Linked DNA regions of Thalassoglobus sp. JC818. Each later gene encodes a partner of the first gene's protein in a complex. Links are inferred from orthologs where the notes say so. Each region holds a gene or a part of one and is shown on either strand. Other genes may lie near its edges.

Region 1 (2,930 bases):
GGCTCTCGCTGTTCCGACACCTTTGCTTCAAGAACGGAGCCAAACTGCTCGGACGTTCAGAAGACAACTGGTCGTAAGCCTTCAGCTCTTTGCGAATGTTTTGATCACTCGAGCTTACACATCTGGATAGAGTCGTTCGCCCGCAGCCCGGAATTCATTGATCATCCGACGCATCGTGCGCCAGCGGTCGTCTGGATTCCTCTCGAGCCCCTGCATGATCGTGTTTGCGATTTGTTCGTCGAGGTCGGGGCGAAGTTTCAGAATATCTTTCGGCGGCTGGTTCACGTGCTGAAGAACCGCTTCCAACGAATCTGCAGCTGGCCAGGGTAGCTCGCCGGTGAACATTTCGAAACAGGTCACCGAATAAGAATAGATATCGATTCGCTCGTCTGTCGGCTGACGAGTGATGAGTTCGGGCGCCATGTAGTTGGCAGTTCCGGTTCGATTTCCCGGTTTTCGAAACTCGGGCGTATTCGGGACCATCAACCCGAAGTCGATCACTTTGACCAACTCGTCATTAGTGACCATGATGTTTCGCGGGCAGAGATCGCGATGAATCCATTCGTTCGAATGGAGGTAACTCATCGCTTCGCCGAGCTGAATCGCGTACCAGATACAGTTCTCGCGCATCCGCTCGTTCTGCACCTCCACCAAGTAGCTGAGACTGACCCCTTCGATGAATTCCATGACGAGGTATTCTTCGTCGTCGGTCGTGATCCCGTGAAGAAGCGTTTTCACGATGTTGGGATGATTGAGAAGAATCGCGATCTGCCCTTCGGTCGGTCGGGCCATCCCTTGAAATCGCTGATTGAGTCGAGCGAGCTTTGCCTTGTCCAACACTTTGACAGCGACCAGACTTTGACTCGCTGGATCGGTCGCCTTCCAGACTTTCGACATACTTCCCTGACCAACCCGATTGTGGAGCTGGTAGGCTTTCTGAACGTTGACCTTGTGAACTTTCTCCTTCTTGTTGAAGAGCCGCTTGAGAAAACTCATAGCATTCCGATCATCATAGGAAATGGTTTGATCTGATTCTTCGGACGACAAATCTCAGCGATCGATGACCCCGCCTCAGAAGTCACAGGGAAGTTCCTCGCTCGCTCATCTCAAGTACAATAGTCCACAACTCGAACGATCTCGCTGCGCAGTTCTGATCTCGGAACAATCGTGTCGACAAATCCATGCTTCAGCAGAAACTCACTCGTCTGAAAGCCTTCAGGAAGCTCCGAACTGACTGTGGCTTTCACCACACGTGGTCCAGCAAAGCCGATCAACGCTTCCGGTTCTGCGATCACAACATCGCCGAGCGAAGCGAAACTGGCCGCCACGCCCCCCATGGTCGGATCGGTCAAGACGGAGATGTAGAGTCCTCCAGCATCATGAAACCGCCCGAGCGCAGCTGACACTTTTCCCATTTGCATGAGAGAGAGAATCCCCTCGTGCATTCGCGCGCCTCCGCCTGATCCACTGACAATGATCAGGGGAAGCTTCTGACGAGTCGCTTCTTCAGTGGCGCGAGTCAGTTTTTCACCGACAACCGATCCCATGCTGCCCATGATGAACGCGGAATCTGTCAGGCCGAAAACGACAGGTCGACCACGCATGTAGCCTTTGCCGACGACGCATGCTTCGTCGAGTCCGGTCTTCTTTTGCTCAGCGACGAGGCGAGATTTGTAAGGTTTCTGATCGTGGAAATTGAGTGGATCGACCGAACGAAGCTCGGTGTACCATTCTTCGAAGCTGTCATCGTCGAAGAGCTGCTGAATCCGAACTCGCGCCGGAACGTAGAAGTGGTGCGAGCACTCCGGGCACATGCGCAGATTCTTTTCGACTTGCTTGCGAAAGATCGTCGCAGAACATTTTGGGCAGCGAAGCCACAGTCCCTCGGGAACACCACGTTTTCGGCGAGGGGTGGCGGATTCATCATTCATAGACGGCGTCGCTGGGCGTGCGATTTCGGGGCCAGTACTCATATGCAGAACATCTCACTGTCGTCATCAAGCAAGTGATCGAAGAGAACACTGGATTGAGAGCGAAGGGAATGCGGATCGATTTATTCGGTCGAATGACAAGACGTGCATATCTTGTGGAAATCGCTCTTGCTTGTCGAGCCTACTTCGCCGAAGTGTTATGGCTCACAGCAGTTGGAGAATCAATTCTCTGGCAGCATGCAGATGGGCGCTGCTTTCCGAAAGAGTCCGTGAGGTCGGGGGATTCGCCTCGGATTTGACATTCGATGAGCGAAGCAAGCGGCTCAGATGCAACGATTGCGATCACGCCACCCTTTTTCACAGGCTTGCGCAGGGCTTCCTGAATTCGCTCGCAAGCATACTCTCCTGCCTCGCCTTGAGGTGGGCAGACCGAGCCGGGTGCTTCTCGCCACTGCTTGAAGACACGAGGCTGCTTCGCACGAATTTCCTCGAGACAGAGGCCCTGCCACAGCCCGAGGTCAACGTTGCTCAACTGATCGAGAACTTTCAGCGGGATATCAAGTTGCCGACTGATACGTCGTGCCGTCGACAATGCTGGTTCGTTGGGTCCGCAGTAAATCCGGTCAATCCCTGCCACCTGAACCTGATCAATCAGCGCGTCGACCTGACTGATTCCACGTTCAGTAAGAGGCAAATTCAAAGTACCCTGAAGCCGATCCTGGACATCGTAGTCCGTTTCGCCCGGCCGAATCAGGAAGATAGCCATGTTCATCCTTTAATTAAGTGGAAGGCGAGAACGACCGAGCAATCTCAGTCATCTCGCGAATCGCATCTGCATAGCTCGACTGATCAAAAATTGAACTGCCAGCCACGTAGACATCGACTTGGTGCGGAGCGACCAATGGAATGGTTTGAGGACCAATCCCTCCATCGATTGAAACAATCGCGGTCTCTCCAAAAACTTCTCGCACTTCTGCGACACGTTCGACGGACGCGGGA
Region 2 (2,932 bases), on another replicon or contig:
AGCAGGGGACGCACAAGCACAAGAAGATCGCCTCAATAGTCGTCGAGACGCAGAACGCGATCGCAGCAAGGATGGCGAACGAAAACCGGCTCCCAAGCCAAAACCCAAACCAATCCTCGCCAAAGAGACCAAGCCGCAGCCCAAACCAGCACAACAACAACCGGCCGCTCCGCCGCAGCCCCAACCCGGAGCTCCATGGGGGCAAATGCCTGGTTATCCAATGATGCCGGGAATGTTTCCGGGACAAATGCCAGGCCAGATGCCAGGCCAGATGCCGCAGTACCCGGGAATGATGCCCGGAATGCAAATGCCGCACTATCCCGGAATGATGCCAGGTCAGCAAATGCCGGGTCAGCAAATGCCGGGTCAGCAAATGCCGGGTCAGCAAATGCCAGGACAGCAGATGCCGGGTCAGCAAATGCCAGGTCAGCAGATGCCAGGTCAGCAAATGCCAGGTCAGCAAATGCCAGGTCAGCAAATGCCAGGTCAGCAAATGCCAGGTCAGCAAATGCCAGGTCAGCAAATGCCAGGTCAGCAAATGCCAGGTCAGCAAATGCCAGGTCAGCAAATGCCGGGTCAGCAAATGCCGCAGCCCAGTGTTCCGCAACCGAGCGCGCCGCAGCCCACTTCTGCTCCCAAACCGTCTGTCCCGCAAGCTGCTGAATCGAAAAACGAGCAGCCCAAGAAGGCACCGGAAGACATCCCACTTGCAAACTTCGATGACTTGCAAATCGAGTAGTCAGCACTAAAAGCGCTTCTGTTGTTTCCCTTGAAGCCCTGCAGAATTATCATGCGAGCGTTCCTGCATCGTTTTCGCAGGGTCGGAGTCGGCATTCTCGTCGATTCTCGCCCCTCAAGATTCAATGCAGTGAATCACTGGAATAACAACGCTCCCCATATTCTGAACTGTCACGATGTCCGCACCGCTTCCACTTCCGTTTGAACGTCCGATCCTCGAACTCGAAAAGCAACTCTCGGACCTGGAGAAACAGCCAGATCCAACAGCTGTCACTCGCGAATCGATTCGCCGCATCCGAACCGAACTCAACAAGCTGAAGCGGGAAGTCTACGAGAAGCTCAATCCCTGGGAGATCGTCCAGGTCGCCCGGCATGATGCTCGTCCAAAGGCGCTAGACTACATCGAACTCGTCTTCGACGAATTCGTCGAGTTGCACGGAGACAAAGCCTACGGAGACGACCGAGCGATCCTCACCGGATTTGCCAAACTCGGTGACCGTAAGGTGATGCTCGTCGCGCAGCAAAAGGGACGAAACCTCCGCGAACGCCTGGAACACAATTACGGAATGGCGCATCCGGAAGGCTATCGAAAAGCCCTTTCTAAGATGCAGATGGCTGCCAAGTTTAATCTGCCCGTGATTTGCCTGATCGACACCGCCGGAGCTTACCCCGGAGTTGGAGCCGAAGAACGAGGACAGGCCTACCAGATTGCTCTCAACCTGCGAGAGATGGCCCGCATCGATACGCCGATCGTCTGCGTTGTCATCGGAGAAGGGGGCAGCGGCGGAGCACTTGGAATTGGGATCGGCGACCACGTTTCCGTCTTGCAGTTCGCTTACTATTCAGTGATCAGCCCGGAAGGCTGTGCGGGTATTCTCTGGAAGCACGCCAAACACGCAGACAAAGCCGCTCATGCTTTGCGGTTCACATCGAAAGACCTCCTCGAACTTGGGATTGTTGACGAAATCATCAGCGAACCGATCGGAGGAGCACATCGAAACCATCGCCAGATGGCGACCAATTTGCACGCTTCGCTGACCTCGGCATTGAAAGATCTCAGTGAAGTCCCGAAAGACCAACTGCTCGATCGACGGTATGAAAAGTTCCGCAAGATCGGCGTCTTCGAAGAGTCTGTCGCTGTTGGGCAATCTTAGAGCAAGCTGCTCTTTCCAGTGCACTCGCTTGTGCGGTCTCACTCATTCAAAAGCTGAGTTTGTTCGTGCGAGTCAGTGCAAACCCAATCTGAACATGTCCTATTTGAGAGTCGTCTCGTCGGAGTTCCCCTCCTGTTCATAACGAACAGGCATGAAGAGTCGCCTGGGCTATGCAATCGCTGATCTTCATGGCACTGACTATCGCATTCGTGGCCCTCCTTTGCGGGGGCCTCGGAAGCCTCTTCGCTCAAGACGCTGGTCTTCGCGAACGAATCTTCATGGCCGTGATGACATCTGCGATGGCATTTGTCGCAACCCTGATTCTCGGTCTCCGCGACCTCTTTCGCTTTCGCAAAGCTTCTCGACAAACACGACAGCGCATCCTCGAGAGGCCGGACTTCTTCGAAGCGGAATTCTACTCCAAAGCGGACATCGACCCTGAACTCATGAAGATCGTACGTGAGGCGATCGCGCAATTCTTCGATGTCCCAGTCTCCAAGATTCGACCGACCGACAATTTCGAAACCGATCTGCACATCGATCCCACTGAGTTCAATTTTCAACACTTCGTCATCCTGAAGGTCGCTGATGACCACAGGTTCCAGGACGAGGTGATCGAGGCGAACTTCGCAAACGCTCACACCGTCGAAGATCTTGTCCTCTGGTTTCAAGAGATCATTCGTGACGAAGATTGAACGTCTTCACGCCGGGCTCGCGAAGACTTCCAAGTCGTTCACAAAAAGTGATCAAAGCGGATGTGTTTTTACGCGCTTGAAACCATCGCTGAATGAAGCAGAACTGGCTCGGGTAGGGGAGTCAGAATTCGAGGACCATCGCTCGCTGCACGACACTGATTCGAGGCTCCTGCTCGCACATCCATTCGGACAGTGGGCTCACTGACGGTGCTCCGGAGAAGTTGCGATCCGCTCGCTGATGACTGAACGCGAACTCTCGCAGAGAGAAGTTCCAACCATCCCATCTAACGAAGCGCACGACCGATGTGCTCGGCTCTCTGAAAACCTCGAGACAATTCACTTCGG
Region 3 (3,023 bases), on another replicon or contig:
AGCGGACTCCGAGTCCACCGGGGATAATCAGATCGGTAATTGTTCCAGGACAACCTCGAAAACCTTGTTCAGGATCTTCAGCATTGATCCGAACCTCGATCGAGCATCCTGTTGACGTGATATCGTCCTGTGTGAAGCTTAACTTTTCACCTGCTGCAACGAGAATTTGCTGACGAATCAAATCGATTCCGGTGACCATTTCCGTTACCGGATGCTCAACCTGAATTCGTGCATTCACTTCGATGAAGTAGAAGTTGTTGTCCTGATCGACGATGAATTCCACTGTTCCCGCGTTGAAATAGCCAGAAGTGCGCACGAGACGCGTCGCCGCTTCGCACATTTCCTGCCGAACATTCTCGGGAAGTTTTGGTGCGGGGCTTTCTTCGATCAGCTTCTGATGCTTTCGCTGCATCGTGCAATCGCGTTCCCACAGATGAACGGCGTTTCCGTGTTGATCGGCAAGAACTTGCACCTCAACGTGCCGCGGCTTCTGCACGAACTTCTCAATATAAACCCCGGCATTTTTGAACGCCTTTTCAGCTTCGGCAGCTGCAGCTTTCAATTCGGTTCTCAGCGACTTCTCATCGGTCGCCGGCCGAATTCCTTTTCCTCCGCCACCGGCAGTCGCTTTGATGAGGACGGGGTAGCCAATTTCATTGGCCACTCGCACCGCTTCCTCTTCACTGTTGATCAGCCCGTCACTTCCGGGGACGACGGGAACTTCAGCTTCCATCGCAATTTTGCGAGCTTCAACCTTATCGCCCAGCTTGCGCATCGCGTCCTGCGGAGGTCCGATGAACTCAATTCCAGAGTCGCGGCACTGCTCAGCGAAATTGTAGTTCTCAGCCAGAAAACCGTAGCCCGGATGAATCGCCTGGGCTTCGCTCAATTCAGCAGCAGCGATGATGTGTTCGATCTTCAGATAGCTCTCTGAAGAGTTAGCTGGGCCGATGCAAATTGCCTCGTCCGCCAAATCGAGGTAATGAGCGCCGCGATCTGCTTCGCTGAAAACGGCAACAGTCCCGATCCCAAGTTCCTGACAGGCGCGAATCACACGGAGTGCAATTTCGCCTCGGTTAGCAACCAAAATCCTCTGAAACATGATATCGATTCAATCCTAGTGAACTCGTGTGGGATGCGGTGTGGCCCGGGCCTGTGCTCGCTCGTGGAATTTGCCTGATGATTGTCTTCCTGACTCGAGGTTCGGCGAAACGCTAACTCGTCGCCAGGAACACAAACTTCAGCGTCAGCGATTTGATAACGCCTGCCCCTCTCACGAGAAGAGGGGACGAGTCTTCAATCTGACATGGCAATCGCTGTGATCAATCTGGCTTAACGAGGAACAATGGCTGTCCGTATTCGACGGAATCGCTGTCCTTCAACAGCACCTTGACGATGGTCCCCGAAACCTCAGCCGGAATCTGATTGAAGACCTTCATCGCTTCCACGATGCAGACGATCGAGTCTTTGGTCACGTGATCCCCGACTTTGACGAAAACTGGTTCGCCAGGAGACGGAGACTGATAGAACGTCCCCACAGTGGGGCTTTTGATCTCAACTAATCCTTCATCCGCCGCCGGAGCAGCGGCTGGAGCGGAACTTGCAGCTGCAGGCGGAGTTGCTGCTGCTGGGGCAGCAGGAGCGGCTGGTGCGGCGAAAACAGGAGCGGGCGGTGCAAGCGCGCCGCTGAATTCGTGGCCTCCACGACGCAGAACGTATTTTGCCGTTCCCTGTTCCAGTTTCAGCTCGGTAACGTCGTGTTTCTCCATCAGTTCCATGACCTGACGAAGCCCATCAATGTTCAGTTCGTCTGCTTCGGCGTTCGCGTCGCGAGCCATCTCAATTCCTCAGTGTCTGGTCAATTATGTGTCTAGTCGATTATTTCGGATGTCCGCTTCGCATCCTGATTCGGAAGGCAAAGGGATTTTCTGGGATTGGATACGTCTATTTCTGATTTGAGATCATTCCGTTCGTACAAATCGGCTTCTCATCCGGGAGACGTGCCGAAACTTGACGAAAATCGATGGAACGATCGACGGAATCCCACAGATTGTCTTCTCGAATGAGATGCTGAAGGTCACGTCCGCAAATCGAATCAATCAGATGGTGATCCGAACAGAATCCCAACTCTTGGTGACGCTGGACAATACTTCACATCCCTGGTCGGTGACAAGAACATCGTCTTCGATCCTGACGCCTCCCCAGCCCGAAAGATAGATCCCAGGCTCGACCGTGACAACCATTCCGGTCTCCAGCGGAGTCTCTGCCGTCCTTGAAAACCGCGGTAATTCGTGAATATCGAGGCCGATTCCGTGACCGAGGCCGTGATCGAAGAACTCTCCGAATCCAGCATCTGCGATGTGTTGACGTGCTGCGGTGTCGACATCGAGCGTCGAAACTCCGGGGCCAATGAGATCAATGGCCAACATTTGCGCTTCGAGCACGGTGCGATAGATTTTCTCGAATTGAGGCTCCGGGAAATCCTGAGTGAGGAGTGTGCGCGTCAAATCTGACTTGTACCCCAAATAGGTTTGAGCTCCCCAGTCAACCAGAAGAATAGGGTGTTCGGAGAGCTTACGGTCTCCGGGACGATAGTGGGGCATCGCAGAATGGTCACCGACTGCGATAATCGGATGGAAACTCAATTCCTCTCCACCCAGCCCGCGAACGATGTGTTCCAGCTCGTAAGCCATCTCTCGTTCAGTCGCGTCAGGCCGAAACTGATCGAGAAGTTGTGCAAAGCCTTCCTCTGCCAATCGAACCGCGAGCCGAATTTCTTCGATCTCACTGTCATCTTTGATGGCGCGGATCGTTTCAACTTTCCAGGAAAGTGGAACCCACTGCTGTCCTTTTGAACCGTCGATCAACTGCTGATAGGTGTCAAACGGCATTGAATGCCCTTCAAACCCGATCGGACCGCTGGAAGACGACTGAAGTTCTCCGACAACTCCTTGGATGAGAGACTTGTTGGACGGGCGAATCACAGCCGAAACATCCGGGCACTCTGATGCAAGCTGTGTCGT

Evidence for each region.
Region 2: the proteins of accD (region 1) and AB1L42_RS03430 are in contact, whole or in part, in a solved structure (PDB 8UXZ), measured with the Escherichia coli proteins. The link is inferred for Thalassoglobus sp. JC818 from one-to-one orthologs.
Region 3: the proteins of accD (region 1) and accB are in contact, whole or in part, in a solved structure (PDB 8UXZ), measured with the Escherichia coli proteins. The link is inferred for Thalassoglobus sp. JC818 from one-to-one orthologs.

The regions. Positions count from the first base shown.
Region 1 is NZ_JBFEFI010000007.1:154,671-157,600, reverse strand. Bases 20-2,791 are described here. They hold accD (acetyl-CoA carboxylase, carboxyltransferase subunit beta), read right to left. Parts: upstream 1,932-2,791; coding sequence 1,107-1,931; downstream 20-1,106. Other genes in these bases: rpe (ribulose-phosphate 3-epimerase), read right to left, coding at 2,711-2,791; AB1L42_RS18560 (histidine phosphatase family protein), read right to left, coding at 2,113-2,697; AB1L42_RS18570 (serine/threonine-protein kinase), read right to left, coding at 115-996; AB1L42_RS18575 (ABC transporter permease subunit), read left to right, coding at 20-77. In the rest of the region: more of AB1L42_RS18575, read left to right, coding at 1-19; more of rpe, read right to left, coding at 2,792-2,930.
Region 2 is NZ_JBFEFI010000001.1:959,663-962,594, forward strand. Bases 130-2,903 are described here. They hold AB1L42_RS03430 (acetyl-CoA carboxylase carboxyltransferase subunit alpha), read left to right. Parts: upstream 130-914; coding sequence 915-1,892; downstream 1,893-2,903. Other genes in these bases: AB1L42_RS03425 (serine/threonine-protein kinase), read left to right, coding at 130-739; AB1L42_RS03435 (hypothetical protein), read left to right, coding at 2,063-2,587. Outside these bases: more of AB1L42_RS03425, read left to right, coding at 1-129. UniProt on the Escherichia coli protein: Component of the acetyl coenzyme A carboxylase (ACC) complex. First, biotin carboxylase catalyzes the carboxylation of biotin on its carrier protein (BCCP) and then the CO(2) group is transferred by the carboxyltransferase to acetyl-CoA to form malonyl-CoA.
Region 3 is NZ_JBFEFI010000013.1:82,877-85,899, forward strand. Bases 81-2,945 are described here. They hold accB (acetyl-CoA carboxylase biotin carboxyl carrier protein), read right to left. Parts: upstream 1,839-2,945; coding sequence 1,323-1,838; downstream 81-1,322. Other genes in these bases: accC (acetyl-CoA carboxylase biotin carboxylase subunit), read right to left, coding at 81-1,102; AB1L42_RS22180 (Xaa-Pro peptidase family protein), read right to left, coding at 2,100-2,945. Outside these bases: more of accC, read right to left, coding at 1-80; more of AB1L42_RS22180, read right to left, coding at 2,946-3,023. UniProt on the Escherichia coli protein: This protein is a component of the acetyl coenzyme A carboxylase complex; first, biotin carboxylase catalyzes the carboxylation of the carrier protein and then the transcarboxylase transfers the carboxyl group to form malonyl-CoA.